Regions from separate parts of the Butyrivibrio sp. FC2001 genome, predicted to be linked through region 1. Evidence: predicted binding sites of a transcription regulator. Region 1 holds the regulator's gene; each other region holds the start of a gene.
What was found. The regulator Rex, encoded in region 1, represses fermentation and respiration genes when NADH is low (regulators of the CRP and FNR family bind a similar motif). The targets are predictions, from matches to a motif close to ATTGTTAANTANTTAACAAT.

Region 1 (7,954 bases):
CTCGGCAAGATGAGGTGTCATTATAATATCAGCCTCATAATCACACACAAGCCTTCTGATCTCGTTATCCTCAGCAATTATATTAAGCGCATCAGCATCAAGGATAAGTGTATTGCCTGCATTTTTAAGGATAAGCTTAAGTATCTCTCTGCCTGAGCTGCCCTTTCCTATGCCAGGTCCGCATACAACAGCATCAGACCAGCTAAGGGCTTTCAGAAGTGTCTCTTTATCCTCTTCAAGCTCATTATCATCAAGGCCTTCAAAGGCTTCTTCAGAATAAATATCGGTCATAGCCTCCGGTAAAAGCGTCTGAATCGCAGACAGATTAGTCTTTTCGGTAAACACCCTCACCATTCCGGCGCCGCTTCTAAGGCAGCTCTCGGCAGCCATAATGCAGGCTCCGCTTATCTTTCTGCTTCCTGCAGCTACTAGCACCTTACCAAAGGATCCCTTGTTTCCTGCGGGATTCCTGGGCGGAAGAAGAAGTCCTGATGCCTTGTTATTATCAATAATATCAATGTATTTAAACAGTGGCATATCCTCAAGGAATCCTGCTTCCGTAATACCTACATTGACGATATGGATTTCACCTGAGTGAGCAGCTCCGGGATAAAAAGCGCAGCCCATTTTAAGAAATCCAAAGGTCACTGTCTCATCCGCACAAATGGCATGTCCCTGAACCTGTCCCGTATCGGAATTAATTCCGGTAGGTATATCTGCAGCAATCACATGAGGCACCTTATCATCAAAGTCCTCTCTTGCATAATTTATCTCGCAAACCGCTGACAGATAGTCGCCTTCGAGATTCCTCTTGCAGCCTATTCCAAGCATTGCATCTACAATTACGTCGCTCTTTTTTATCTCAGCATTTATTGTGCTGGCAGCAAAGTCGATCACATTGACGCCATAGGTAAGCGCTATCTTTAGCTGAGCGCTGCAGGCTGTAGACCTTTTGGAGGCAGACGCCTTTTCATGAAGGCTGTGATTAACCAGAATAAGCGTAACCTGAATTCCCTCCTGGTGAAGGATTCTTGCGGCCGCAATTCCGTCTCCACCGTTATTACCGCTTCCCGCAAAAATAAGGACTCTGCCGGATGGCAAAAGAGCCTTCTTTACATATTTGCATATAGAAAGCGCCGCCCTCTCCATCAGTACATCCTGTGGAATTCCAAAGTGGTCGATCGTGGTCTGATCGCACCTTTTCATTTCGGCAGCGCTTACAACATATTTTGAATTCTTGTCAACTATCGGTAAATTTTTCATCTTCTACGATTATCCCATCTTGTTCTTTCATACCGGCTTTTAATACTGGATGTCGCTTATCGGGATCATACTTAAGATCAAAAAGGTCTATGACCTCGGGACCGAAAATGTTATGCATGTAAGAATAGACGTTAAAGTTCTCTATCTCCTTTTCCTGCAATCTGATGACATTCTTCTTAAGCTTGACTCTGACCTGAGATACCCACTCATCAATGGCATCTATTTCTACGGTGTTGTCATGCATCTTCTTATAGAAAAGATTCATGGTTTCAATCATAAGCTTAAAATTAGCCTGATAGATTTCCCTCGGGAGACCGAGCATATTGTCCTCACACTCCTCTATCTTCTCATTACATTCCTTGATAAGACGGGTGTGATCATCAATCTCAGCCTCTATCTTCTTACGCTGCTTGGGATTCTTATCCGCATCATCCCTAAGTACAACGATTTCACCAAGAAGCTTTTTCTTAAGCCTCTTGATATCCTTGATCTTTTCTCTGGTCTTTTCCTGCGTCGCCACAAGCTTAATAAGCTCCGCCTCAAGCTGCTTAATTCTTGCAGTCTTAGGGCTCAGCACGAAAAGATCCTGCCATTTTTGGTCCTTGAAAAGAACTGGGACATCCTTTCCAACGAGTGCATCGGAATAAGTGCTACTGTCCTTCGCCATATCGGCTCCCTCATATGGTTATACTACTTCAGATTATGCGATTTTTCGTATCTCTCTACGCTGTAGGTAAGCTTCATCAGCGAATCTGAAAGATGTACATTTTCTACCTGCACATAATCCGGCAGTTCAAGATCCACATGCGCAAAATTCCATATTGCCTTTATTCCGCATTTCACAAGCTTATCCGCCATAGGGACAGCCTGATCCTTTGGAATCGTAAGAACTGCTATCTCAATTTTGTTGTCCCTAACAAACTTTTCAATCTCCTCTACTGGTCTGATCTCAATATCCCTGATCTTCTTACCGTGAAGCTCAGGATTTAAATCAAACGCGCCTTTAAAAATAAATCCCCTGTTAAAAAAATTGTTGTAGCCCGAAAGCGCCTGTCCAAGATGCCCTGCTCCTATAATAATAAGAGTATGCTCTTTTCCAAGGCCTAAAATCTTACCAATCTCATCATACAGATACTCCACATTATATCCGTAACCCTGCTGACCAAATCCGCCAAAGTTATTAAAGTCCTGCCTTATCTGTGAAGCAGTAACCTTCATAATATCGCTTAATTCCTGAGACGATATACGTGTAATGCCCCGGTCCTTAAGCTCTCCAAGGTATCTGAAATATCGTGGCAGGCGGCTGATAACCGCCTGGGAAATATCTTTTCTTGTCATGTTTCCTCCAAACTTAACTTCACCGAATATATTATGTTTTTCATTAATTAGCACTGAAAATTCGGTTATATTTAATTATACTATCTGTTAAAATTTAGTCAATGTGTGAAATTGCCTATACAACATCATTTCCCATAAATTTAATAAACGTGAAAAATCCTTTCATATTCGGCATTTTTCGGTGAAAATTTGTTTCGAAAAAGTGCATATTTAGGTTTTCTTTAATAGTAAGTTTATGCTTTGTTTCGAATTGGAATTTATAATAATAAATAACTTCGTGTGTCCTTTTTTGAAGTTGTGAGGGTTATATTATGGGAATGTCAATCGGAGGAATTAACGGATACGATATCTACCAGACCAAGCCTATGAACCTGAGCTTATCCAATCAGGCTCCTGTTTCAGATGTTTATGACAAACATAAGGCTGTAGGCGACGTGGCAACCGTCCCGCCTGTGGTATATCCAAATGCCCAGGAGGTAAAGATCGGTGAAGTCGCTAGTACTGATGGCAAGGATGAAGCCTTAAAGGTTAGTCAGCAGTACAACAACATTGCTTCCAAATTCGGAAATACGACAGTTGGATATGGCCGCGATATGACAGGCTACTCCTATGGTCAGAGTGGAAGCTCATTTGACGCCTTTGCTTAACGTGAATAACAGAAATGCTCCGGTTTCCCGGAGCATTTTTTTATTCTGATAATTCTGCCCACTCATCATAGAGAGTGCTTAATCTTTCTTCATTTGCCGTAAGCTCATCAGATAGCTTTCTCACCTTTGCAAGATCAGTTGCAACATCAGGATCAGAGAGCTCTTCGTTTATCCTCTCATTTCTTTCCTCGAGCTTCGCTATCTCTTCTTCACATTTTTTAAGTGCAGCTTCCTGCTTTCTCTTCTTCGCAGCCTCTTCCTTTTGAGCCTTCCAGTCTGCTGCGCCTGAGCCTGAATTGTCAGAAGAAGCGTTGCTGTTTCCTGCAAGCTTACCAAAAGAGCTGCCGGTTGCAGCTGAGGTGCTGTCCATTCCAATGCCTCTTCCAAAGGATGATGCATTTCCGCTCTCAGCAAGAACTCTTGCGGTCTGCTCCTCACAGTGCTCCATGTAGTAATCGTAATTACCTAAATAATTAATCATTCTGCCGTGTTTAAGATCAAGAATTCTTGTGGCAGTCTTATTTATAAAATAACGGTCATGGCTTACATAAAGTACTGTTCCCTCGTAGCCTGAAAGGGCATCCTCAAGGATTTCCTTGCTGGTGATATCAAGGTGGTTTGTAGGCTCATCAAGGATAAGGAAATTAGCATCCGAAAGCATAAGCTTAGCAAGAGAAACTCTTCCCTTCTCACCACCTGAAAGATCGCCAATCCTCTTAAATACATCATCCCCTGTAAAAAGAAATGCTGCCAGGGTATTACGGATCTCGGTATTATTCATGGATGGATAGGCATCTGATAGCTCCTCAAACAGAGTCTTCTCATCATGAAGCACCTGATGCTCCTGATCGTAGTAGCCTATGTGAACCTTAACGCCAAGAGTGATCTCTCCGTCATCAAGACTCTCCATTCCGTTTATTATCTTCAGCATGGTGGTCTTACCGGTTCCGTTATCACCGATAATAGCAACCTTCTCACCGCGCTTGATATCAAAGCTAATGTTCTCAAAGAGCTTTTCATTGGCAAAGGACTTGGAGATGGAATCAACATGCATTACATCATTTCCGCTGACACATGAGGGAGTGAGAGTAATTCTCATATCATCCCTTGTCTCAGTGGGCTTTTCAAGTCGTTCTATCTTATCGAGCATCTTCTCTCTGCTCTCGGCACGCTTGATGCTCTTTTCGCGATTAAACTGCCTGAGCTTTTCAATTACCTCTTCCTGATGCTTTATCTCTGCCTGCTGGTTAAGATATGCCTTTAGCTTGGCTGCTCTTATCTGCTCACGTTTTTTTGCATAAGCAGTGTAATTACCGATATAAACATCAGCGCTTGTCTGATCTATCTCAATAACCTTCTGAGCTATTCTGTCCAGAAAATATCTATCATGGGAAACTATAAGCACAGCTCCCTTGTAGTTCATAAGGTAGCCCTCAAGCCACTTTATGGAATTCATATCAAGGTGGTTCGTAGGCTCATCAAGGATAATAAGATCAGGGCTCTGCAGAAGGAGCTTACCAAGAGCAACTCTGGTCTTCTGACCACCGGAAAGAGTTGAAATCCTCTTATCGAATTCCTCCTCTGAAAAGCCAAGACCCTTTGCAACGCCTATTACTTCACTCTCCCAGGCGTAGCCGTTCTTAAGCTGAAACTCATGGTTCATCTGGGCATAGCGCTCCATAAGTCTGTCCAGCTCCTCGCCCCTGAGAACATCCATCTGAGCCTCTGCGCTTCTTATCTCTTTTTCAAGCTCTATAACGTCTCTCTTCATCTCACGAAGCTCTTCGTAAATGCTGTGAGCGCTGTCTATGTTCTGGTTCTGGGCAAGATATCCAACTGTCGTGTCTCTTGAAAGGGTAACCGTTCCTGTATCCGGTGTAAGCTCGCCAATAAGCAGCCTTATAAGGGTCGTTTTACCTGCTCCGTTAATTCCTACGATAGCAGCCTTCTCATTGTCCTCTATGTGAAAAGATACGCCTTTTAATATATCCTTACCATCAAATGATTTTGATAAGTCATGACAATTTAAAATCATAAAAAGTTCTCCAAATAAAATGTGTGCCTAAGCACCAACGCCTAAACACACATTAGATTATCATGAAAAAATACATTGAGCAAATAAAAGCCCTAAGTTTTATGCTTCAAGAGTAAAATCAGCTGCGTTGTCGGTTACAGAATCAAATCCGACAAATACTCTGAAATCTCCCTCTTCGCTATCAAACTTATTTTCAATAGTCCAGAATCTGAGCATCTCCTCTGTGATATCAAAGCTGACTTCCCTGGATTCACCGGGAAGAAGTCTTACCTTCTCAAAGCCCTTAAGCTCCTTTACGGGACGGACTCTGCTACCTGCAAGATCTCTAATATAAAGCTGAACCGTCTGAGTTGCAGCTGCAACGCCTGTATTTGTCACCTTTACACTAGCTGTTATCTTATCTGATGAAGCACCCTTACTCAATTTATTCTTATCAAGCTCTACCTTAGAGATGTCAAAGCTTGTGTAGGTAAGTCCATATCCAAAGGGATATCTCGCCTCATTGGGGCAGTCCAGATATCTTGTTGTGAAGTTTGAAGGTCCAACCTCCGGCTTAGGTCTTCCTGTCCTGAAGCAGTTATAGTAAATAGGCTCCTGTCCAACTATATAAGGGAAGCTCATGGGAAGCTTACCTGAAGGTGAAAACTCACCTGTAAGGACATCCCATATTCCATGTCCGCCCTCTGTTCCGGGACGCCAGCAGATCATAAGCGCATCTGAAAGCTCCGGAATATGCTCAAGCTCAAGAGGTCTTCCTGTGAAGATAAGAGTTACAAGCTTCTTTGCTATTTTTCTCATCTCATAGAAGAGCTCCATCTGAACATCGGGAAGCATGATATCCGCGCGGCTTGTGGATTCACCTGACTGTCCGATGTCCTCACCGAGGCAAAGCACAACCGTATCAGCCCATTCAGCAACCGTTTTTGCTTCATCAAGAAGCCTTTCATTATCATCATAAAAGCTGTCGCTGTGGTATTCACTCACTCCAAGAGTAGTGTCGTTATCAAGAATTGTACTGCCCTTAGCGACACGTACGATTGTATCCTTAAGAACACCAAGGCCCCCTCCCTGATTCATGCCAAGGAAAAGACTTACATCCTTACTTTCTCCTGCAGCTTCCATGATTGTCACTGTCTTTTCAGGGTCAAGTGAAAGTGCCCAGGAGCTGTGAAGATTCTTCTCTGACGCATAGGGTCCGATAAGTGCGATCTTTTTGTCCTTAAGAGGAAGTGCCTCTTCTCTGTTTTCCAAAAGAACAAGAGATTTTCTTACAGCGTCCCTCGCAACCTTTCTGCTATCATCTGAGAAAGTGATCTCCTCGTATCTCTCCTTAGATGCACCGTGATAGGGATCCTCGAAAAGTCCAAGATCATTTTTAAGATTAAGAACTCGTAAAACCGCTTCATCAAGGAGCTTGCCATCAACCTTTCCTGAAGCGATAAGCTCCTCAAGATTAGCAGCATAACTCTCTGTACACATGTCGATGTCGACACCTGCTTCAATTGCAAGCTTAGCAGCTTCCTTTAAATCCTTTGCAAAGCCCCAGGGTACCATCTCTCCAATTGCGCCCCAGTCTGAAATAAGGACTCCGTCAAAATTCATTTCTTTTCTTAGAATGTCTCTCATGAGCCACTTGTTACCTGATGAGGGAATTCCGTTCAGTGTATTGAAGGAGGTCATTACAAGCCTTGCGCCTGCACCTACTGCCTTATCATAGCCCTTAAGATACTGATCTCTTAAAGCGTATTCTGAGAGCTCAACGTTGTTGTAATCTCTTCCTGCCTCAGAAGCACCATAGCCTGCAAAGTGCTTAACACATGCAGCAACATGCTCCTTATCAGCAATATTATCTCCCTGATAGCCACGAACCATAGCAGAGGACATCTCGCCGTTAAGATACGGATCTTCACCTGTGGACTCCACTACTCGTCCCCATCTGGCATCTCTTACAAGATCAACCATGGGAGAAAAGGTAACCTGAATACCATCTGCAGCAGCTTCCTTTGCCTGAATCTCAGCGCCCTTCCTTGATACCTCAGGTTCAAAGGTCGCACCCTGTCCAAGAGGGCAGGGGAAAACAGTATCATGTCCATGGATAACATCAAGCATAAACAAAAGCGGAATGTGATGTGGCTGACCTGCCATATACTCATCCTGAATAGCCTTAACCTTCTCAGCGCCTCTTATGCCAAGTACGCTTCCTGCCATTTTCTTAAGCTTGTCGAAGGAAGCCTCATCAGCAATACCTGTTACAGCAAAATCAGATTCAAACGCAGAACCCGGTAGCTGTACAAGCTGCATAATTTTCTCTTCAGTCGTCATGTCGTTTAGTAATGCAAGTAAATCTTCTTTTTTCATAATCTTCCTCCAGCGTAATATAGATTAGTCTACTGTAATTCCAAAGTACTCCTTCACAGCCATATACCATAATCCGAAGGTCGCCTCGTCATACATTGTGGAATTGTACTCTGTTTTTCCATTGTTAAAATAAAACTTTTTGTTAGCAGCATCGGAAACCCAGACATCATCATTTCCGTATGCGCTTATCTTGTAGGCGTACAAATTGCGATTATCATTGGGGATACGCACTGCCTTAAGCTCAACTGCCATGTCATGGAACTGATTTGAAACAGTTGACGCATAGATCATCGATGTAGCAAAGGACTGATCA
Region 2 (7,954 bases), on a different contig from region 1:
TGCTTGCTCTTCAGATGGCTGCACAGGCTGCATCTGCAGGCAAGAACGTCGGTAAGAAGCCTGCAAAGAAGAAGCTCTCAGAGACAGAGGCAGCGGTTCAGTCAGCTATGAGCGGAAAAGGAATAGCAGCTAAGACGGAAGTGGAAGAAGAACCTGAAGAATAATTATCAAAAACAAAGGCATAGCTTCGCTCTATTAGGTATTATTCAAGGCTGTTTTGTGTTAAAATTGTTATTAACTTGATTGTGTTTTTTTCTTATGTTTTTCTTATGAATTGGAGGGTATTATGTTTGACCGAATAATGGGAAAATACCTCCTCGACAGGGGGACTATTACTAAAGCACAGTTATATACGGCTTATCAGGTTATGGAGTCGAGAAGAGCTAAGCTTGGAGTAATAGCGGTTACTGAGAAGCTTATGACGGTTGCTCAGGCTGAGGAAATTAATGCACTTCAGGCCACGAAGGATAAACGTTTCGGCGACCTGGCTATAGAGAGAGGCTATATTACTGAGATACAGCTTGGTTATCTGTTGTCTCTTCAGGGGAATGAATTCCAGACATTCACATCTGCACTTGTTGAGAAAGGCATTATGACACTAGAGGATGTGGATGATGTTCTTGGAGCTTTCCAGCAGGAGAAGAATCTTACAGATGAACAGATGTCTGCGCTTAAAAACGGAGATCCTGATTTTATAGTGCCGCTTTTTACAGGTACGGATGATCCGGAGTACAACGCTCTTTACAGATATGGAGTTAAAAATATATACAGACTAGTGGATACGCACCTTTCCATCGATCGTGTTTATACTACAAACAACATCAAGGATCAGTGCATTGCGTATCAGTCCTTTTCAGGGGATGTCAAAGCAACTGTTGCACTTATTGGCAAGAATGAGGATTTGCAGAAGCTGGCTAAGAGCTACACCAAGGAGGAATTTATTGAGACCGAGGAAGATGCTCTTGATGCTATGTGCGAGCTCATAAACTGCATAAATGGTTTGTATGCAACAGACAGGAGTAAACAGGGTAAGAAGATTGAACTTGATCCGCCTTATTTCATCACTAAGTTTGGTGAGATTTCAGGTGATGATATTCATGTAATGACTGTTAACTGCTGTGATGCAGATATTCGTCTTGTTGTCGCTGTGAATTCAGAAGTGACTGTTAAATAAGGAGAAGGGACTATGGCAAACATTCTAATAGTTGATGATTCCAGAACATCCAGAAGAGTGCTGAAGGACATGCTCGAGAGACATGGACATTCAGTTGTACATGAAGCTACAAATGGCCAGGAAGGCTTTGACGACTATGGCAAATTCAAGCCTGATATTGTTACTATGGACATTACAATGCCTGTAATGGATGGTATTGAGGGACTTAAGCTTATTCGCAAGGCTTATCCGGATGCAAAGGTGATAATGATTACAGCTGCCGGACAGAATGAAAAGGTTGTGGAAGCTGTGGAGAACGGAGCGGTTGAGTTTGTGACAAAGCCGCTTGATGAGAATACTGTTATCTCTGCAATAGATAAAGTGTTGAAGAGTTAACTGTTGGAAATGGAGAAATATGTTTAATGATATTAAGATAGGTCCTGTTACATTACACATGTACGGCCTTATGATAGCTGTTGGTTTTTTGGCAGCACTCATGATTGTACTTAAGAGAGGAAAAAAGAAGGGCTTATCTGAAGATACCATTTATGGCATTTTTTATTGTGCTATTATCGGAGGCCTGCTGGGATGCAGGCTTCTGTTTTATATTGTTGAATTTAAAGATATCCTGAAGGACCCTTCGATATTGTGGGATTTTGCAAACGGATATGTTGTGTATGGAGGAATAATCGGTGGAATAGTTTCTGCATATTTCTACGTGACAAAAAGAAGACATGAAGAGTTTTTGAAGTACTTTGATGTAGTTATGCCTGCGGTTGCAATTGCACAGGGCTTTGGAAGAATAGGGTGCTTCTGTGCGGGATGCTGCTACGGAGCAGAGACCACAAGTCCCTTTCATGTAGTCTTTACTCATTCCGATTTTGCACCGAACGGGGTTCCGCTTATTCCTACGCAGCTGATGTCATCAGCTGGAGACTTCCTTATTGGAGCGTTCCTTATCTGGTATTCCAATAAGACGGAGGTAAAGGGCAGAACAGCAGCCATGTACCTGGTGCTTTACGGCATCGGCAGATTCTGCATCGAGTTCTTCCGTGCGGATTACAGAGGAAGCATCGGAGTTTTATCAACATCACAGATCATCTCTATTGTGATGGTAGCAATCGGACTTATTCTTGCAAAAATTGCTCCGAAGCTTGAGATGAGATTTTAAATCCAACCACCATCGATGGTGATTATCTGTCCTGTGAGATAGGAGGGGGAGCGGGTGATGCTAAGCGCAAGTTCCGCCACTTCCTCGGGACGGCCCAGTCTGTCGGCAGGGATTTCCGATGCGAGCTCAGAAAGCTCATCCTCTGAGAGATGAGAGCTGTTCATTTCCGTATCGATGACTCCGCAGGCTATGGCGTTTACCTGAATACCGCTTGGTGCCACTTCCTTTGCAAGGGCTTTTGTGAAGGCATTTACACCGCCTTTTGAAGTTGAATATGCAACTTCACAGGAGGCACCTACCTGGCCCCATACAGAGGATATATTGATGATTTTTCCATGACCGTTTCTTATCATATAAGGAACGGCTTTTTTACAGATATAAAAAACAGAATCAAGGTTAGTACCGATCATCTGGTGCCATTCATCGGAGCTCATATCGGTCAAAAGTCCATACCAGGCTATTCCCACGTTATTTATAACAACCTCGGGAGCGCCTATGGGAGATTTATCTATTATGTCAAAAAGTGAGCTTACGTCCGCTTCATCAGATACGTCACAGGCTACGGCGATGGCTGTGATGCCATATTCGGCAGACAGCTCTGCGGTATAGGCTGTAAGTGAGTCTACATGGCTTTTGCAGCACAGATAAAGATTGTAATTATTTTTTGCAAACTCAGCTGCAATAGCTTTTCCAATGCCTCTTGAGGCGCCTGTGATCAAAGCAGTACATTTATCTGACATTATTATTCTCCTTAGGGAATGATATTATTTATAAGTATTTTTAATTCCAGTATCATCTTAACATAAAAAGCTATTTACAAATTTATATTTTGGGGTTATTATGTGTTCAATAAATGAATTGTACACAATCAAATTTATAAATAAAAGTATCGTAAGGAGGTTTTACAATGAGAGATTTAGTTATTATCGGTTCCGGACCTGCCGGACTTTCTGCAGCTGTTTACGCTAAGAGAGCAGGACTTGATACACTCGTGATCGAGAAGGATCCTGTCAGCGGTGGCCAGATTCTTATTACTTATGAAGTAGATAACTATCTTGGACTTCCCGGAATTAACGGTTTTGATATGGGAATGAAGTTCCGTGAGCATGCTGATAAACTCGGTGCTGAATTCGCAGAAGGATGTGTTTCTTCTATATTAAAGGTGAAAGAAGGAAACGAAAAAGAATCTTCTATATATAAAGTAGTAACAGACCAGGGCGAGTACGAAACGAAGACAGTTCTTCTTGCAACCGGCGCGACACACAACAAGCTTGGAGTAAAGGGTGAAGAGGAATTCACAGGACGCGGTGTTTCATATTGTGCTACCTGTGACGGTGCATTTTTCAGAAATAAGGTTGCAGTTGTTAACGGCGGCGGAGATGTGGCTGTTGAGGATGCAATTTTCCTGGCAAGAGGCTGCAGCAAGGTTTACCTTGTTCACAGAAGAGATGAGCTTCGTGCTGCCAAGATCCTTCAGGAGGAGCTTTTATCACTTCCTAATGTAGAAGTTATATGGGACAGCGTAATAGAAGAGGTTAAGGGCGATAACAAGGTTACTGCCGTATCTGTTAAAAATGTTAAGACAGGTGAAACTAAGGACGTGGAAACAGATGCCCTTTTCGTGGCAATAGGAATCCATCCTCTTACAGAGAGCTTCGAAGGACTTGCTGATATGGACGATAACGGCTATATAATCGCTGATGAGAGCGGTGCAACATCAACCCCCGGAATATTTGTTGCAGGTGACTCAAGAAAGAAGAGACTAAGACAAATTGTTACAGCTGTTGCAGATGGAGCTAATGCAGTGACCTCCGTGCAGGATTATCTGGTTGGTAAAAAATAAAATAACTATAAAATAAGTATAAAAAATATTGCACAAAAATCACTCTGCAAATTTTGTTAACTATTGCTTGTATTGAAAATTGTTCAGAACACAATATATTGAAAACAGCCAGGAGCCGCATGAACACTGGCTGTTTTCTTGTTTTAAATTGCTTTAATAGATTCGCCAATTTCAAAAATGGCTTTATTGAGCCACGCAATTTCGGACAAATTGGATATGTGAGGTTGACAAAATGATAATGACAATGTATATTTTTAAAAGATGTAACAAATTCGTAACATATATTTTGGAGGTTTGTTTTGCGAAAGACTAGAATGCAGTTAATAGCAATGGGGGTTGCTGCTGCGGTAACAGTTGGAGGAGCAGGTATTGATGCTAATGCTTCAGCATCTAAGGTAACAACGGTTTTGCCTTCCGCAGGTATCAGCTACGCGCTGACAGGAGATTCAGTATCTCTTTCTAACCTTGCAGGTGATAATACAGATGATAAGCTTGCAGAGAATGATATTCAGGATTCTGCAGTGACTATTACAGAGACTACACCTCTTGCATCAACATTGCAGGAGAACATCCTTAACGATATTCAGAAAGCTACCGGAGCTACAATCCCGGCTGAAGAGCCCGGAACCGGTGAGGACACTGAGGAATCAGAAGAGGAGCTTACAGACGAGCAGAAGGAAGAAGAGCGTTTCAAGTCTCTCGTTATTGCTAACGTTAATGATTATGTAAACGTACGTGATAACCCGAGTGAAGATGACGGCGAGATCATCGGTAAGCTTTATGATGATTCAGTAGGTACTTTCATTGAGGAGACCGACGGATGGTACAAGATTAAGTCTGGTCGAGTTGAGGGTTACGTTAAGGCTGAGTATTGTGTAACAGGTGAGGATGCAGTTGAACTTGCCAAGGAAGTTGGTAAGAGAATTGCTACTGTTACAACAACAACACTTAAAGTAAGAAGTGGCCCCAGCACAGATGATGAAGTGCTTGGACTTGTTCCGATAGAGGACGAACTCGTAGTAACCGAGGAGATGGATGGCTGGGTTAAGGTCAGCATCGAAGAAGGTGAAGGTTACGTATCAATGGATTACGTAGAGCTTTCAACAGAGTTCGTAGAAGCTGAGTCTAAGGAAGAGGAGGAAGCTCGTCTTAAGAAAGAGGAAGAGGCTCGTCAGGCAGCTCTTGCTCAGGCTAAGAAGAACACTAAGAGCTCTTCTGACAAGGGTGACGGAAGCTCATCCAAGAGCTACAACTCAGCTGCAAGTTATACTACACAGTCAAGCTCAATTGGTTCTGCAGTTGCATCTTATGCACAGCAGTTCGTTGGTAACCCGTATGTATACGGCGGAACCAGTCTTACAAACGGGGCAGACTGCTCAGGTTTCGTTATGAGTGTATATGCTAACTTCGGTGTAAGCCTTCCTCACTCAAGTGGTGCGGACAGAAGCGTCGGAGCAGCAGTTGATGGACTTGCTAATGCACAGCCCGGTGATATCGTATGTTACTCAGGTCACGTAGGTATCTACATCGGCGGAGGAAACATTGTACATGCTTCTTCAGCTAAGACCGGTATCAAGATTTCTAACGCTAGCTACAGACAGGTTCTTTCAGTACGAAGGATCTTCTAATAAGAAAAAATTGAGCCAGATGGATACTCACATCCATCTGGCTTTTTGATTCATAAAAAACAAAGAAAACCCCGGGATATATATCCCGGGGCGAATTATTCATATTAGTCGGGCTCAATCAAGCCGTATGTGTTCCCTTTACGTTTATAAACTACGTTAGGCTGATCAGTCTCAGCATTGATGAATACGAAGAAGTTATGTCCAAGAAGTTCCATCTGGATTGCAGCGTCCTCTACATACATGGGCTTAAGATCGAATTTCTTAACTCTCTCAATCCTGATCTCTTCATCATCAAACTCTTCGTTGTCAATGTACTCTTTCTTGAAGTTGCTGATCTCAGTCTGATGTTTGTTAACAAGCTTACTCTTATATTTTTTCAGCTGGCGTTCAATGATCTCCTCCACCAGATCTATTGAAACATACATATCATTGCTGACCTGTTCGGATCTGATTATCTTTCCCTTAACAGGAATAGTAACCTCGATCTTATGACGATCCTTGTCAGCGGTTAAAGTTACGTTGACATTGGTCTCCGGAGTGAAGTACTTCTCTAACTTTCCGATCTTTTCCTCCACAGCGGCTCTCAGTCCGGGTGTTACATCGATGTTCTTACCAATAATAGTGAATTTCATGCAATCATCCCCTTTGCAGTTTTATTGTATAGCCAAAGAACAAGCAGTTGGAAAATCAAGGACTTTGCTTATTCTTAATTGTTTAAATTATAACATTTATTTACGTGTATAATCAATTTATTCAACCTTAGTTTAGAAATCTTTAATCTTTGTGAAAGTCGTACAAAAAATATGTTTGCCTTTTGGTGGTGGAAAAATCTATTTTATTGTGGATAAAAGTGGATAATGTGGATAACTTCGTGTATAAGTCGTAAATTAGGCATTCCCATTTTTGAAAATGTGGATAACTCTTAAAATATTTCTAAAATTTATTTGAATTTTTTATATTGACTTTTTAATTTATGTGCAAATATGACAGCTTCACAAAAAAATCACAAAAAATAGATATATTGACTGTGCTTTTCCTTGCATAGAAAATCGCACACATGCTATAATATATTCGTTGTGACAAAAAAATAACAAGCAACAAAAAATAATATAAAATTGCGGACAGTTGTCCCGAAACGGAGGTAGCATCTATGGCACAAAAGGTAGTATTGGCAGGCGCTTGCAGAACAGCAATCGGTAAGATGGGTGGAGCCCTTTCAAACACACCGGCAGCAGAACTTGGTTCAATCGTAATCAAGGAAGCACTTAACAGAGCAGGCGTTAAGCCTGAGCAGGTAGACGAGGTTCTTATGGGTTGCGTTATCCAGGCAGGTCTTGGTCAGAACGTAGCACGTCAGGCTTCAATCAAGGCAGGTCTTCCTGTTGAGGTACCCGCAGTTACTATCAATGTTGTTTGCGGTTCAGGTCTTAACTGCGTGAACATGGCTGCAGAGAAGATTCTTTCAGGCAGCGCAGATATCGTAGTTGCAGGTGGTATGGAGAACATGTCTATGGCTCCTTTCGCACTTGATAAGGCTCGTTTCGGTTATCGTATGAATAATGGTGTATTAAAGGATTGTATGGTAAACGATGCTCTTTGGGATGCATTCAACGATTACCACATGATCAAGACTGCTGATAACGTAGCAGAGCAGTGGAAGCTTACAAGAGAAGAGCTTGATGAGTTTGCACTTAACAGCCAGCAGAAGTGCGAAGCTGCACAGAAGGCAGGCAAGTTCAAGGACGAGATCGTTCCTGTTCCTGTAAAGGTTAAGAAGGAAACAGTTATGTTCGATACAGACGAAGGCCCTCGTGCAGGTTCTACAATGGAAGGTCTTGCAAAGCTTCGTCCTATCAACGCTGATGGCGTAACAACAGCTGGTAACGCTTCAGGTATCAACGACGGTGCAGCAGCTATCGTTGTTATGAGCGAAGAGAAGGCTAAGGAACTTGGTATCACACCTATGGCTACATGGGTATGTGGTGCTCTTGGCGGTGTTGATCCTTCTATCATGGGTGTTGGCCCTGTTGCTGCAACAAAGAAGGTTCTTGATCGCACAGGTCTTAAGATCGAAGATATCGATATCTACGAAGCAAACGAAGCTTTCGCAGCTCAGTCTGTAGCAGTAGGTAAGGATCTTGGATTCGATCTTTCAAAAC
Region 3 (7,954 bases), on a different contig from region 1:
TCTTCCATCCGGAAGAGCACCTGTAGCCTTACCATAAACTACGTTTGAAGTAATTGTAAGGATAGATGTTGTAGGCTCTGAATCTCTGTATGTGTGGTTCTTCTTAACCTTCTTAAGGAAAGTCTTAAGGAGCCATACAGCGATCTCGTCTGCTCTCTCATCATCGTTACCATACTTAGGGAAGTCACCCTCGATCTGGTAATCAACAACAAGGCCTGACTCATCACGAACAGTCTTAACCTTTGCATACTTGATAGCGCAGAGTGAATCTACAACGTGTGAGAAACCTGCGATACCTGTAGCAAATGTACGACGTACATCTGTGTCGATAAGAGCCATCTCAGCTGCCTCATAGTAGTACTTGTCGTGCATGTACTGAATGAGGTTAAGGATATTTACATAGAGGCCTGCAAGCCAATCCATCATAAGATCATACTTGTGCATAACCTCGTCATAATCAAGATACTCAGATGTGATAGGAGCCATCTCAGGACCTACCTGCATGTGGTTACCCTGCTTGTCAAGGAACTTCTCGTCCTTACCGCCGTTGATAGCGTAAAGGAGACACTTAGCAAGGTTAGCTCTTGCACCGAAGAACTGCATCTCCTTACCTGTCTGTGTAGCTGATACGCAGCAGCAGATGCTGTAGTCATCGCCCCATACAGGTCTCATAACATCATCGTTCTCGTACTGGATTGAAGATGTTGTAACAGAGATCTTAGCTGCATACTTCTTGAAGTTCTTAGGAAGTCTTGAAGAATACAGTACTGTAAGGTTAGGCTCAGGTGAAGGTCCCATGTTCTCAAGTGTGTGAAGGAATCTGTAGTCGTTCTTTGTAACCATGTGACGACCATCCATACCAAGTCCACCAACCTCAAGTGTAGCCCAAACCGGGTCACCAGAGAAGAGCTGGTTGTAGCTGGGGATACGTGCGAACTTAACCATACGGCACTTCATTGTAAGGTGATCGATGAGCTCCTGTGCCTCAGCCTCAGTAAGTGTACCCTCCTTAAGGTCTCTTTCAATATAAATATCAAGGAATGTAGAAACACGTCCAACTGACATTGCAGCACCGTTCTGTGTCTTGATAGCTGCAAGGTAGCCGAAGTATAACCACTGAACTGCCTCTCTTGCATTATTAGCAGGCTGTGAAATATCAAAGCCATAAACTGCAGCCATCTCCTTCATGCCACGAAGTGCACGGATCTGCTCTGCAATCTCCTCACGCTGACGGATAACATCATCAGTCATAACGCCGCATCCGCAAAGTGAGAAATCTTCCTTCTTCTGCTCGATAAGGAAGTCGATACCGTAAAGAGCTACTCTTCTGTAGTCGCCTACGATACGTCCACGTCCGTATGTATCCGGAAGACCTGTAACGATGTGGCTGTGACGAGCTGCCATCATCTCAGGTGTGTAAGCATCAAATACTGCCTGGTTGTGTGTCTTGTGATACTCAGTAAAGATCTTGTGGAACTTCTCGTTTACCTTGAAGCCGTATGTATCAGCAGCCTGCTCAGCCATCTTGATACCACCATAAGGCATGAATGCTCTCTTAAGAGGCTTGTCTGTCTGAAGACCTACAACTGTCTCAAGATCTTTCATAGACTCATCGATGTATCCAGGGCCATAAGCTGTAAGACCGGAAACAACCTCTGTCTCACACTCAAGAACGCCACCGTTAGCACGCTCTTCCTTCTGAAGCTCCTGTAATCTGCCCCAGAGCTTATCTGTAGCTTCTGTAGCATCAGCAAGGAAACTCTCGTCTCCTTCGTACATAGTGTAGTTGTTCTGGATAAAGTCTCTTAAGTTAACTTCGTCAGTCCACTTATTTCCTTTAAATCCTCTCCACTGTTCTCTCATAAAATTTTACTCCTCTCTTTTGTGAAAAAACGATACCACCCTCGGATCTATTGCAAGTTGCAACAGCAACGTAATAAGAAAGAATTTTGTGCCCAAAATCGCAAGCCACAACATATTGTATATTGGTAAAACCTCGACACAATATGTATTTCTGCCTTATGACACCAATTCGTATTCTTACATATTAGGAGAAACATTTCAACCTAAAACCGCGAAAAAAAGCCAAAGTTGATAACTTTTGTCAACTTTGGCAATTTTTTAACGTTTTTTCTTATTTGCTTGTATATTTTTTTACTACTCAGTTTGCTCTGAGTATGTCCTTTGCATTTTGAATTCTTTCAGCAGAAGGCGCTTCCACTCCCTCAAGCTGATATTTCATACCAAGCTCTTCCCATTTGAACTGTCCCAGGGAATGGTATGGCAGGACATCAACTCTCTGAACATTTGTCAGAGTATCAAGAAACTCTCTTGTCTTCTGAAGATATTCATCGTTATCAGTAATACCGGGAACCAGCACATGTCTGATCCAGATTGGCTTACCGATCTCAGATAAATACTGAAGACAGTCCTTGATATTCTCGTTAGGCTTACCTGTGAGCTTAATATGCTCCTCATTGTCTATGTGCTTTATATCAACAAGAAGAAGGTCAGTATATTCCATAAGCTCTTTAAATTTTGAAAAGAAGGGTTCCTCTCTGGTAAAGGGTTCAGCAGCCGTATCAATACAGGTATTTATTCCGCGGGACTTTGCTTCCTTAAAAAGCTCCAGCAGAAAATCAATCTGTAAAAGAGGCTCTCCTCCGCTCACTGTGATTCCGCCCTCATCTCCCCAGTAGCTCTTGTAGCGCTCAGCCTTATCAAGAAGCTCCGTGGCAGACCTTACATCCTTTGATTCCGGATTCCAGGTATCTGCGTTGTGGCAATACTTACATCTGAGATTACAGCCCTTTAAAAATATGATAAAACGAACCCCCGGCCCATCAACGGAGCCGAAGGTTTCTATAGAATGAATTCTTCCTAATGTCATTATTTCTTCCAATCCTCAACCTGTGCGCTGAGCCATTCAGCAAACTTATCAACACCCTCACCTGTCTTAGCGCAGATCGGAATGATCTCAGCCTTAGGATTTCTCATGTGAATATATTCCTTGCACTTTTCAAGATCAAAATCGAAATAAGGAGCTACATCAATCTTGTTGATAAGAACAACGTCGCAGATGCTGAACATAAGAGGATACTTAAGGGGCTTGTCATGTCCCTCAGGTACTGAGAGAATCATTGCATTCTTTGATGCGCCTGTATCGAATTCAGCAGGGCATACAAGGTTACCAACGTTCTCAAGGATAGCAAGCTCAACATCGCCCTCAACAAGTGCATCAAGGCCCTGTCTTGTCATATCAGCATCAAGATGACACATTCCTCCTGTATGAAGCTGAATAGCCTTAACTCCGGTCTCAGCAATCTTTATTGCATCAACATCTGAATCAATATCAGCTTCCATAACGCCGATCTTGTACTTATCCTTAAGTGCTGCGATTGTAGCCTTAAGTGTTGTTGTTTTTCCTGATCCCGGTGATGACATAAGGTTTAAAAGGAAAATACCCTTATCCTTAAGCTCGCCTCTTAAAAGGTCTGCTCTCTCATCATTACTCTCAAATACGCTTCTCTTTAACTCAATAATTCTGGTGCTCATTAAAAATCCTTTCTAAAAACCCATCTGCCATTTTTCGGCAGTTTATACAAGACTTTTTCAGTCCTTATCCTTCTTGGACTTATCTTTTTTGTCCTTTTTATCTTTATCCTTTTTGTCCTTGTTCTTCTTAACCTTATCCTTGACCTTCTCTTTTACCTTCTCAGTGAGATTTTCTGCACCCTTCACTCCTGCGGCCTCAAGAGCCTCGTCAATTATTTCCTTATCATCGGAATTCATAATATTTACTATTGTCTCATGATTCTCGGCAAATGAAGGATCTATCTCTTCTTCCTCCTCAAAGCCCTTCTTCATGGCAGGAAGACGATACTTTCTCTCGTAAAGATCAACAGCTATCTCAAACTCCTGGTTCTTCTCTTCCTTGAGGTGCTCGATATATTCGTGAGTATCAAAGAGTCCCTCACTGACCTCAAGAAGACATACCGCTATATTACTACAGTGGTCGGCGATACGCTCATAGTCGGTTCCAAGCTCTGAAAGACTAAAGCCCATATCAATGGTGCACTTTCCTTTTCTGAGACGTCTTACATGTCTGCGCTTAACCTCCATGTTAAGACCGTCAATTACTTCTTCAAGGGGCTCAACCGATTTTGCCAGCTTAAGATCCTGATTCTGGAAGGATGTAAAGGCCAGATCAACGATTTCCTTAACAGCGTTGGAGAATATCCTTATCTCCTCGCTGGCCTTTGATGAAAAATGCTCCTTCTTGTCATTCATGTTGCGGGCAACCTGAGCAATATTCAAAGTGTGATCACTTATTCTCTCAAAGTCCGTTATGCAGTGAAGAATAATTGACAAAAGTCTTGAATCCGTCTCAGCAAGATGATGGTTATTTATCTGCATAAGATAGGTTCCAAGCTGATCCTCATAGCGGTCAACCTTCTCCTCAAGGCGTCTGACCTCATCAGCAGCCTCTGCATCGTAGTTTTCAAGAAGCGGAATCGCTTTTTCAAGCCCCTCTCTTGCAAACTCAGCCATATCCATGGCAACCTGCTTACTCTGCTCAAGTGCAAAGGGCGGGTTTGAAAGGAATCGGGGATCCAGCTTGGTGATTCCCTGCATCTCTTCCTGCTCTTCTCTCTCCTTATCATCAATCGGGATGGTAGCGTATGCCATCTTAACAAGAAGTCCGGAGAAGGGCACCATAAGAGGTGTTGCCACAAGGTTGATAAGTGTATGAATGGAAGCTATTCCAACCATTCCTGCTACTTCATGCATAAATGCAAAATCAAGTGCTGTATGCAGGATATAAAAGACTATCATAAAGGTTCCGGCTTTTATGATATTGAAATACAAGTGCATCAGAGCTGTTCTCTTACCATTCTTATTAGCACCGAATGATGAAAGAATAGCTGTTATACAGGTTCCTACCTCCGCACCAACTACAACAGGAAGAGCAACGCTGTATGTGATGTGAACAGATGCCGCCAAAGCCTGCATAATACCGATAGTTCCTGCAGAACTCTGAATTACCATTGTAAAGAACACGCCAACCAGAAATCCGATAAAAGGATTGCTGAAGGTCATAAGCACGTTCTGAAATCCCTCGTCATTCTTAAGAGGTGATACTGCATCTGACATCATGCTCATTCCGAACATCAGCACTGAAAAGCCGATCAGTATCAGACCAATATTATTTTTTCTATCGCTCTTTGAAAACATGTAAAGAACGATACCGATTATTGCAAGGAATGGGGTAAATGAAGTAGGCTTCAGCAGGTTAATAAAGAAATTATCACTGCTGATAGCATTCAAGCTGAGCAACCATGCTGTAAATGTCGTACCAAGATTCGCACCAAGAATGACATTTACTGCTTCTTTAAGTGTCATAATGCTTGAATTAACAAGACCGACAACCATTACGGTTGACGCTGATGATGACTGAACAAGTGCGGTAACACCCACACCGAAAAGATATGCAATGATGGGATGGCTTGTCACCTTACTAAGCGCAGCTTCAAGCTTTCCTCCTGCTGCCTTGGTGAGCCCACCGCTCATTACATTCATACCATACAGAAACAGAGCCAGTCCTCCGAGAAGCCCTGCAATTAGTGAAAACAAATCCATAGAACTCATCCATACCTCCTACACATCCTGGGTACTACGTAATCTAATTCCTCTCTCTTCCAAAGTGTATGGTAACTTAAAAAATTTTAAATAGCAAGCACCATTCTTATATATTTGCCGAACTTCGCTTCGGATGGTGCCACTTTTACGCCGTCGTGATACTCTTCTCCGTAAATATTTTCCTCTATGTCCACCTCTTCCAAAATCTCAAAACCAAGCTTTTCACACAGATGAATGGACACAAGATTCTCAGCCTTTACAAAGGTCTGTACCTTGTCAAACTGAAGTACCTGCTTGCCATAATCAAGGATTGCACTGCATACCTCGTATGCATAGCCCTCTCTCTGAAACTCAGTACCTATCAAAAATCCGAGCTCAATATCGTCAAAGCCATTTCGAACGCTAAAGCCTGCACGGCCTATGATTCTTCCGTCTTCCTTTCTTATGACAGTCCATGTGCCAAATCCCAGAAGTCCATATACCTTCTCAATGTAGTCCCTGGTATATTTTTTCTCATCCTCAGGATTTTTAAACAATCCCTCCATGTACCTTGTCATCTCGGGATCTGCGTATATTTTATAGAACTCATCCACATCCTCAACGGTGGTCTCCCGTATGATGCAGCGCTCCGTACGCAGAATCTCCCAGGGCAGCTGGGCATATCTCTGGTATGCCTTTTCATAGGAATCTCTGGCTATTTCCTCGATATCCGTGAATACATATTTGAGTCCCGCAAAGGATTCGGAGCGGTTTTCATCATGCCATATTCCCACCACATAATAGTCCCTCTCTATAAGGTCATCCGCCATCTGTGTGGAATCGGATACTATGAGCAGGTCTCCTGATCTTCTGTCCTCAAGCCGTGAGATATACCATGGCGTAAGTCCCTCTATCCACTGCTCATCTTCCTCGGGCATCAGAAGGTCGCACCTGAGCCCTTCCTCTGTCAGATACTCTACAGCACTATTAATTTTTTCCCGTACCCCTTCACCGGGCACCTTTTTCAAACAAAAAATGATTTCCCTTAACAACTTTTATATACCTCTTGTATATTGTATAATTAATCGCGGATTTCTACCACGAAAAAGCGTAAATTTCGGAGAAATTCTAACTATTTTTCAAGCATAGACAAGGAGAAAAAAATGTCTGAAAACAAGAACCCAATCGTAACTATTACTATGCAGGACGGCGGCGTTATCAAAGCAGAGCTTTATCCCGAAATCGCCCCCAACACAGTTAACAACTTTATTTCACTTATCAACCATAACTTCTATGATGGAGTTATCTTCCACCGCGTAATAAAGGGCTTCATGCTCCAGGGTGGTGATCCGGACGGAACAGGAATGGGCGGCCCCGGCTACTCAATCAAGGGTGAATTCTCTCAGAATGGCTTTGAGAATAACCTTCTTCACACAGAGGGCGTACTTTCAATGGCCCGCACTCAGATTCCGGATTCTGCAGGTTCACAGTTCTTTATCATGCACAAGAACGCTCCTCACCTCGATGGCGCATACGCTGCTTTCGGTAAGGTAACAGAGGGTATGGATGTTGTTAACAAGATCGCAGAGACAGAGACTGACTGGATGGACAGACCTACAACAGACCAGGTTATGAAATCAGTTACAGTTGAAACCTTCGGTGTAGATTATCCGGAACCGGAAATCATCGAATAAAGAACCCCATAAAAGGGAGGAAGCCAAGCAAGTTAAGACTTGCTTGGCTTATTATGAAAAAGTTATTTTTATTGGTATTGCCTTTCTTCATCTGACATCTTTAGTATATCGAAAATAAATGTCCAAGAAATAATCTGGCGTTAATAGTCTTTAAACGTTTTATGAACAAAAAATGAACGAGCGACACCGGTCACCCGTCCATAAATTGATCTTATTTATCCTTCGGCACTAGTATTGTTACTGCCTTATTCTCATTTCTTATGTCTACATAGGTATGCTCTCCGCCGAACTCTCCATCTCTGGTCCATGCGATTTTATCCTTCGACTCAAACACTACGTGTTTTGTCTTAAAGCAGTACATCTGCTCCGTATCTATATCCCTGTTAAGGAATGCAGCCATAAGATTACTCATATCAAGCATATTGTCAGGAAGCTTTACAAGCGTAACCTCAAATACACCATCATCAAGCTTTACATGCTTTCCGGTAATATCCTTAAATCCGCCTACCGACACAGAATTTGTAACCATTCCGAAAACAAAATCATCCTCTATCACAGCTTCATCAGTAGTCACCTTCACGTGATAGGATCTGATCTCTGAAAGCCTCTTTGCACCTTCAAGTATATACGCCATATGTCCA
Region 4 (7,954 bases), on a different contig from region 1:
ATATTGAATCAAAGCTTCAGGGTGATAACTCTATAGTTGTTACCGCTCCCGACGGACAGCAGGTGGTTAGATCCTCAGGAGAACTTCAAAATATTGCTGACAGAGATTATTTCCAAAAATGTATAAAGGAAGGAAATACCTTTGTTTCAGATATTTACGCATCAAAATCAACAGGTAAGGCTACTATTTTTATCATCACAGGAATCAAGGATGCCGGTGGACAGATCATTGGAACAATTATGAGAAGCTATTCTCTTGAAGGTTTACATGATTTCCTTGTGGATGCAGCTGATTCTTCAAAAGGAGAGGAAGCTTTTATTCTCGATAGCAAGGGCCAGGTTATCGGACATACCGAGTTTGAAGTTGATGCAAATGATCTGCAGGATTACTCCAGTCTTAGTATTTATCAGGAAGCACAGTCAGCAACCTCCGGCGCATATCTTGGAAAAGATAATGGTAAGCAGGTTCTTATGTCCTTTGTAAAGGAACCCGAGACCGGATGGATTGTCGTTATGGTGGCTGATTATAATACGGTAATGTCAGAAGCCAAGACCAGTGCACTTATAAGCATTGCAATTGGAATAGTTATGGTAATTGCTGCTATTATCATATCCCTTATGATGGCCAACTCCTTTACACAGCCTCTTCAGGAAGTGAATGATACTGTAAGTAAGCTTGCTGACGGTGAGTTTAGAAAAATCGAGAAGTTCACGCAGAGAGAGGATGAATTCGGAGTTATCATTAATAGTACAAATGCAGTTATTGATAAGCTCTCTTCAATAGTAGAGAGCATCAAGACCTCGACGGTATCCGTAAATTCTTCCTCCGAGGAACTGGCAGATACGGCAAATCAGATTTCCCAGACTGCGGATGATGTATCAAATGCGGTTCAGGAGATTGCATCCGGAGCTACTCAGCAGGCTGATGAGATCCAGAGTGTTACGGAGAATGTTGGAAGTATCGGAGAAGCAACCGGTAACGTTCAGGCCAGCACAGATGACCTTTCCAATCTGGCAGGCAAGATGCAGGAGGTTAGTACCGAATCAGCTCAGAGTCTCGCAGATCTGCAGCACAGCTCAGAGAGCATGAGCGAGAGTATAGTACAGATTACCGAGAAGATCGGTGCAACAAGTAAAGCGGTTGAGAATATCAATGAAAAGGTTATGGGCATTGCATCCATTGCATCCCAGACCAACCTCCTTTCACTCAATGCTTCAATCGAGGCTGCAAGAGCAGGTGAGGCAGGAAAAGGCTTTGCGGTAGTTGCGGAAGAAATCGGAAAACTGGCCGATGATTCAAGAAATATGGCAGACGACATAAGAAGAGAGATGGATGTACTTCTTACAGAGTCACAGTCAGCAGTTGCAATGGCATCCGAAGTACAGCGTCAGAACGACGAACAGCAGCAGGTTCTCGGTACTACTGTTCAGAGTGTAAACGCTATGATAGAAGATATCTCCTCAACAGTTGTAAGTGTTAAGAGTATAGAAAATGATGCAGGAACCTGCGTGGATGCCAAGAATGTTGTGGCTGACGCAATGGCTTCCCTGTCCGCAATTTCCGAAGAAAATGCGGCATCATCACAGGAAACCGGTGCTTCAATGCAGGAGCTTTCAGCTACGGTTACGACCCTTGCTTCCTCAGCTGATTCACTGAAGGAAGTAGCAGAAAAGCTCAACTCGGAGATGGCGTTCTTTAAGTAAGCACTGCGCGAGGTTCTTTCGAGCGCTTAGTGCGCACTTAGTTCGATCGAGCACGAAGTGCGAGAGTCGAACTTCCTTAAAAAAAGCACTGCGCGAGGTTCTTTCGAGCGCTTAGTGCGCACTTAGTTCGATCGAGCACGAAGTGCGAGAGTCGAACTTCCTTAAAAAACACTGCGCGAGGTTATAATTTATGGAAGGTAGCCTTACGTTCTGAGAAAAGCGCATAATGCTTAAAGCCACAGGACTTTGCTATTTCCACTGCAGTTTCAAAACCAAGGGCAACGTTATCAGCCTTATGGGCATCTGATCCAAAGGTTATGATTTCGCCGCCAAGCTCGCGGAAGCGGGCAAGTATCTCTTTGGAGGGATTAAGGTCTCCCAAAGAAGGCTCAGAATAAAGGGCTTTGGTGTTTACATCAAGGCCTTTTTCTTTGCTTATAAGAGTCTTTAGGATTTCATCGATTATATCGCTGTAGTCCTTATATCTGTAATTTCTGTTGAGATTGGGAGCGTAGCGGACAAGGTAATCAAGGTGTCCCAGTACGTCAAAATCGTCAAAAAGACGGATGTTCTCCAGGGTTGATTCAAAGAATTCCATAAAGGCTTCCCTCTCAGTGCGTCCTTCGTAGAAGGAAGAGTAGTAGGGATCCTTTTTGTGAACCAGATGGTTTGAGCCGATTACAAAGTCGAAGGGATATTTACTAATATAGTCTGAGTTCTCTTTGACTATCTGAGGCTGAAGACCCAGCTCGATTCCGAAATATATATCGATTATTCCCTTATATTTTTCCTTATAAAGTAGAAGCTCATCCTGATATTCAGCGGTGTTAACCTCAAATTTTCCTGCAGGATCGGTTTCGCAGACAATATAATCGAGGTCCATGTGCTCGGTTATACATATGGCAGGAAGCTCTTTTTTCAGGGCCTGCTCGATGACCATCTCCATGGGAGTATCGCAGTCTCCGGAGTGGTGGGTATGCATATGAAAATCCGCGGGTAATCTATTTGACATAATCGTTTTCTCCATTTGTCATATTTTGAGCCTTAATTTTAGCACTTTACAGGTAAGTTTCCAAATAAAAACGAAATTATAACAAAAAATATGGCGGCAGCCTCTGTGGCCACCGCCTTATAATTTGTATCTGGTTTATTTATCGATTATGAATTTACTCAGCTCATCGTTGATGGACAAAGCGGAGTCTGATACGGAGTTGGCAACATCCTCGACACCCTTGGATTCATTGGCAATATCCTGAGCACTCTGTGCAAGGGAGGTAACAGTAGCTGTGACCTCCTCGGAGCTTGCCGACTGCTCTTCGGAAATAGCGGCAACGCTCGATGCGATATCATTGACATTGCCCATCATGCTGATCATATCCTTCATAGTAGCAGCAGTACTGTTGAGGTCTTCATAAATCTTGTTGAAGCTGTCTCCTGCCTTGGCAACGGCTTCGCTGTTACTGTTGATGGCCTCCATGTTGGCCTGTGACTTTTCGGCAAGATTACGGATAAGACTGGTGATCTCAGTGATGATGGCACTGATTTCCTTGGTTGCATCCTGAGAATTTTGAGCCAGCTTACCGATTTCATCAGCAACGACTGCAAATCCTTTTCCTGCTTCGCCTGCTCTTGCAGCCTCGATTGAAGCGTTGAGGGAGAGGAGATTGGTCTGCTGTGAAATAGATTCGATCATTTCAACAATCTCGGTAATCTTATCAGCGGATTCTCCAACTGTTGTAACTACGCTGTTCATTTCATTCATGGAGGCTGTGATGGTCTCCATGTTCTGCTGAACCGTATTCATATCATGCTGACCGACATCGGCCTGATCTACGAGCTCCAGCATGACTTCATTTGTTCTTGTTCCACTGTCGGTAAGGTCTGCCACTGCACCTGCAAGCTGGGTTGCGTTATTTGCCAGCTCACTTACCGCGTTTGCGATATCATCCATGGTGGTCTGGATCTGACCCATGGAAATGGACTGCTCGTTTGCACCTTCCGTCATCTTGCCGGAGGCATCCAGGGAAGTTGAGGAGTCGTTTTTTAGCTGTTCAGCCTTGGTCTGGATGGAAGTGATGGTGCTGTTCATTGTTCGCACATAGTTATCCATTTCTTTACTGATAAGACCAATCTCGTCGCCCTTATCCTGAGGCATCTTTGCAGTGAAATCACCGCCTGAGATCTTGAGAATGCTCTCGGAGAGGCCATGCACGGGCTTTGTGATGACTCTGTTGATTGTGATAATGATAACTGCTGCGATAACAATGATAAGCAGAATCATTGCTATCATTGCAATGTTCATGAACTTGTTTGCAGTTGCCTCTACATCGGCAACAGCTATGGATGATACAAGAGTCCAGTTTGTTCCCTGAATAGGAGAGCAGGCAACATACATTTTTGTAGCTGTGCCTTCCTGAGTAAGGGTGATAATATCGGTAGAACCGCTGTCAATATGCGCTTTAAGCTCTTTCAAATAATTATTGCCTGACTCGGAGATCTTGGTTCCGTTAAGTGAGGGATCAAAGAAGGAAATAATATAGTCGCCGTCAAGTACTATTGATCCACCGGTTTTCATAGGAGCGAGCTGGTTTACACGCTCCTGAAGATCGTTAAGGAACACATCTGCTCCGCAAACACCGATTTCACCATTATAAAAATCGTTCTGGCGTACAAATGTAACACAGAGGCTGTTTGTTGTTGCGTCTACATAGGGCTCTGTCTCAACAAAGGTCTCATGACCAAGACCTTCCTTATACCAATCACGCTGTGTGGGTCTCCAGTCTGCGGGCATTTCCGAATGGTTCGCAAAAATGTAGCTGTCATCCGAAAAACCGATATATATACCGGAATTCTTGATAGCGCTATAACTTGCTGAGGGCTCGATGTATTTAAGGAGAGCATCGTGATCTTCGAAAGGAACCTGCTCCATGGTATCGCAGTATTCGCCGAACTTTGCGGTCAGCATTCTAAAGGATGTGCCAAGCTCTAAGGCATTGGCATTGGTCTCAGCCTGCAGATCCATAAGTGAAACATCAGTAATTGTCTGCTTGGCATTTAAAGTAAGGAAAATGATTATTGCCACAACGCCGATAATGATGATCGGCATCAGGCTAAGCAGAAGAGTTTTACTGATACTTCGTTTAACCTTTTTGGAACCTGAAGACTTTACATTACTTGCATTGGAACCTTCATTATTTACTGACATTTTTAGACCTCCATATTTTAATGGCATAAAGCCGGGATATTGACATCCTAAAAATTATTGTAAACGAAATAACATAAAAATAAATGGAGTTTATAGAATTGTTAGCGTTTTTAGAATTATTTAACCTATATCAATTAAGGGAAAGAAAAAAACAGAAAAAAATGAATCATTTCTATTATATGTTTACGGTTTTGTGTTTTGATGTGTTTTTATTGTGATTATTTTATGTTTTTGCCCAAGATTACTTGAAAAAATCTGAGAAGTCAGATAAAATAATTTTGCTGTCAAATTTTTGACAATCACGTTGTAAAGAATTAGTAACAGCAAATAAATTATTTTTAATCATTTTAGGAGGACTTAAAATGGCAGTAAAGGTAGCAATTAATGGTTTTGGCCGTATCGGTCGTCTTGCATTCAGACAGATGTTCGAGCACGAGGGAACAGAGATCGTAGCAATCAACGATCTTACAGATCCTAAGATGCTTGCACACCTTCTCAAGTATGATTCTTCTCAGGGTAAGTATAAGTACGCTGACAAGGTATCATTCAGCGATCACTCTATCACAGTAAACGGTAAAGAGATCGAGATCTACAAGGAGGCTGATGCTAATAACCTTCCTTGGGGCAAAATCGGTGTAGACGTTGTTCTTGAGTGCACAGGTTTCTACACATCTAAGGATAAGGCTCAGGCACACATCAACGCTGGTGCTAAGAAGGTTGTTATTTCTGCTCCTGCAGGAAATGATCTTCCTACTATCGTATATAACGTTAACCACGAGACACTTACAGCAGATGACAACATCATCTCTGCAGCTTCTTGTACAACAAACTGCCTTGCACCTATGGCAAAGGCTCTTAACGACTACGCACCTATCCAGTCTGGTATCATGGCAACAATCCATGCTTACACAGGTGATCAGATGATCCTCGATGGTCCTCAGAGAAAGGGTGACCTTAGAAGAGCTCGTGCAGGCGCTGTTAACATCGTTCCTAACAGCACAGGTGCTGCAAAGGCTATCGGCCTTGTTATTCCTGAACTCAACGGCAAGCTCATCGGCGCTGCTCAGAGAGTACCGGTTCCGACAGGTTCAACAACACTTCTCTTCGCTGTAGTTAAGAGCAGCACAGAGGTTACAAAGGATAGCATCAACGAGGCTATGAAGAAAGCTTCAGATCCTGAGACATTCGGTTACAACGAGGATGAGATCGTATCTTCTGATATCGTTGGAATGACATATGGTTCACTCTTCGATGCTACACAGACAATGGTTACAAAGATTGGCGACGATCTTTACGAAGTTCAGGTTGTTTCATGGTATGACAACGAGAACTCATACACATCTCAGATGGTTCGTACAATCAAGTACTTCGAGAAGTTCGTTAAGTAAGCACCGCGCGAGGTACTCGCGAGCGCTTGGTGCGCACTTAGTTCGATCGAGCGATAGCGAGAGTCGAACTTCCTTGTAAAACTTGGAATCATTAAGGAGGGTCCGGTCCGTTTGGACCTGACCCTCTTATTTTTTATTTTAGGAGGAATAAAATAATGGCACTTAATAAGAAATCAGTTGACGATTTCAGCGCAAAGGGCAGAAGAGTACTTGTTCGTTGTGACTTCAACGTACCTCTTAAGAACGGCGAGATCACAGACGAGACACGTATCAACGCTGCACTTCCTACAATCAAAAAGCTTATCGCAGATGGCGGCAAGGTAATCCTTTGCTCACATCTTGGTAAGGTTAAGAACGGTCCCAACGACGGCGAGTCTCTTGCTCCTGTAGCAAAGAGCCTTTCTGCTAAGCTTGGCAAGGACGTTAAATTCATTGCAGACTTCAACGTAACAGGTGCAGATGCAACTGCTGCAGTTGAGGCTATGGGCGAGGGTGATGTAGTTCTTCTTCAGAATACACGTTTCCGTGGCAAGGAAGAGACAAAGCCTTCAGATGCTGGCGAAGCTTTTGCAAAAGAGCTTGCTGATCTTTGCGATGACTATGTATGCGACGCTTTCGGATCTGCTCACAGAGCACACGCTTCCGTAGCTGTTGTTACAAAGTATGTTCGTGAAAAGGGTGGCAACTGTGCAGTTGGTTACCTTATGCAGAAGGAGATCGACTTCCTCGGCAACGCCGTTGAGAATCCGGTTCGTCCTTTCGTAGCAATCCTTGGTGGTGCTAAGGTTGCTGATAAGCTTAACGTTATCAATAACCTCCTTGAGAAGTGCGACACACTTATCATCGGTGGTGGTATGGCTTACACATTCCTTAAGGCTAAGGGATATGAAGTTGGTCTTTCACTTGTTGATAACGAGAAGATTGATTACTGTAAGGAAATGATGGAGAAGGCTGAGAAGAACGGCAAGAAGCTGCTTCTTCCTATCGATACAGTTGTATCTGGTGGTTTCCCGGATCCTATCGACAATCCTGACATCGAGACAGCTATCGTTGAGTCAAACTCAATCCCTGCTGACAAGGAAGGTCTTGATATAGGCGTTAAGACAAGAGAGCTCTTCGCAGACGCTGTAAAGAGCGCAAAGACTGTTGTTTGGAACGGACCTATGGGTGTATTCGAGAACCCTGTACTTGCTGAAGGTACAAAGGCTGTTGCTAAGGCTCTTGCTGAGACAGATGCTACAACAATCATCGGTGGTGGTGATAGTGCAGCTGCTGTTAACCAGCTCGGTTTCGCTGATAAGATGAGCCACATTTCAACAGGTGGCGGAGCTTCCCTCGAGTTCCTTGAAGGTAAGGAACTTCCTGGCGTAGTTGCTGCAGATGATAAGTAAAGGAGACATTAAAAAATGGCACGTAGAAGAATAATTGCCGGCAACTGGAAGATGAACAAAACTCCCAGCGAGGCTGTAGCTCTTTGTGCAGAGCTTAAAGATCTTGTAAAGAATGATGATGTAGACGTAGTTTACTGCGTTCCTGCTATCGATATCGTACCTGTAGTAGAGGCTGTTAAGGGCACAAACGTACACGTTGGTGCTGAGAACTTCTACATCGTTGACAGCGGCGCTTTCACAGGCGAGATTTCAGCTCCTATGCTTAAG

Region 2: G601_RS0108750 (acetyl-CoA C-acetyltransferase) is a predicted target of Rex. The motif match lies at 6,871-6,890, and genes of this name have one in related genera.
Region 3: pflB (formate C-acetyltransferase) is a predicted target of Rex. The motif match lies at 2,110-2,129, and genes of this name have one in related genera.
Region 4: gap (type I glyceraldehyde-3-phosphate dehydrogenase) is a predicted target of Rex. The motif match lies at 5,189-5,208, and genes of this name have one in related genera.

What each region holds. Positions count from the first base shown of each region.
Region 1 covers NZ_KE384132.1:256,539-264,492, reverse strand. The annotation lists gene G601_RS0114835 (bifunctional ADP-dependent NAD(P)H-hydrate dehydratase/NAD(P)H-hydrate epimerase) at 1-1,263, opposite strand, end outside; gene G601_RS23535 (hypothetical protein) at 1,241-1,930, opposite strand; gene G601_RS0114825 (redox-sensing transcriptional repressor Rex) at 1,954-2,601, opposite strand; gene G601_RS0114820 (hypothetical protein) at 2,913-3,248, shown strand; gene abc-f (ribosomal protection-like ABC-F family protein) at 3,289-5,283, opposite strand; gene bglX (beta-glucosidase BglX) at 5,383-7,641, opposite strand; gene G601_RS0114805 (zinc ribbon domain-containing protein) at 7,666-7,954, opposite strand, start outside.
Region 2 covers NZ_AUJH01000014.1:137,345-145,298, forward strand. The annotation lists gene G601_RS0108710 (SseB family protein) at 1-164, shown strand, start outside; gene G601_RS0108715 (chemotaxis protein CheX) at 287-1,174, shown strand; gene G601_RS0108720 (response regulator) at 1,187-1,549, shown strand; gene lgt (prolipoprotein diacylglyceryl transferase) at 1,569-2,324, shown strand; gene ymfI (elongation factor P 5-aminopentanone reductase) at 2,321-3,064, opposite strand; gene trxB (thioredoxin-disulfide reductase) at 3,232-4,167, shown strand; gene G601_RS0108740 (C40 family peptidase) at 4,467-5,795, shown strand; gene hpf (ribosome hibernation-promoting factor, HPF/YfiA family) at 5,900-6,427, opposite strand; gene G601_RS0108750 (acetyl-CoA C-acetyltransferase) at 6,946-7,954, shown strand, end outside.
Region 3 covers NZ_AUJH01000003.1:156,641-164,594, reverse strand. The annotation lists gene pflB (formate C-acetyltransferase) at 1-1,863, opposite strand, end outside; gene pflA (pyruvate formate-lyase-activating protein) at 2,162-2,890, opposite strand; gene hypB (hydrogenase nickel incorporation protein HypB) at 2,890-3,555, opposite strand; gene G601_RS21395 (Na/Pi cotransporter family protein) at 3,613-5,649, opposite strand; gene G601_RS24565 (GNAT family N-acetyltransferase) at 5,727-6,638, opposite strand; gene G601_RS0100695 (peptidylprolyl isomerase) at 6,783-7,313, shown strand; gene G601_RS0100690 (diacylglycerol/lipid kinase family protein) at 7,525-7,954, opposite strand, start outside.
Region 4 covers NZ_KE384134.1:96,970-104,923, reverse strand. The annotation lists gene G601_RS0119470 (methyl-accepting chemotaxis protein) at 1-1,703, shown strand, start outside; gene G601_RS0119465 (histidinol-phosphatase HisJ family protein) at 1,885-2,715, opposite strand; gene G601_RS0119460 (methyl-accepting chemotaxis protein) at 2,851-4,908, opposite strand; gene gap (type I glyceraldehyde-3-phosphate dehydrogenase) at 5,271-6,296, shown strand; gene G601_RS0119450 (phosphoglycerate kinase) at 6,452-7,687, shown strand; gene tpiA (triose-phosphate isomerase) at 7,703-7,954, shown strand, end outside.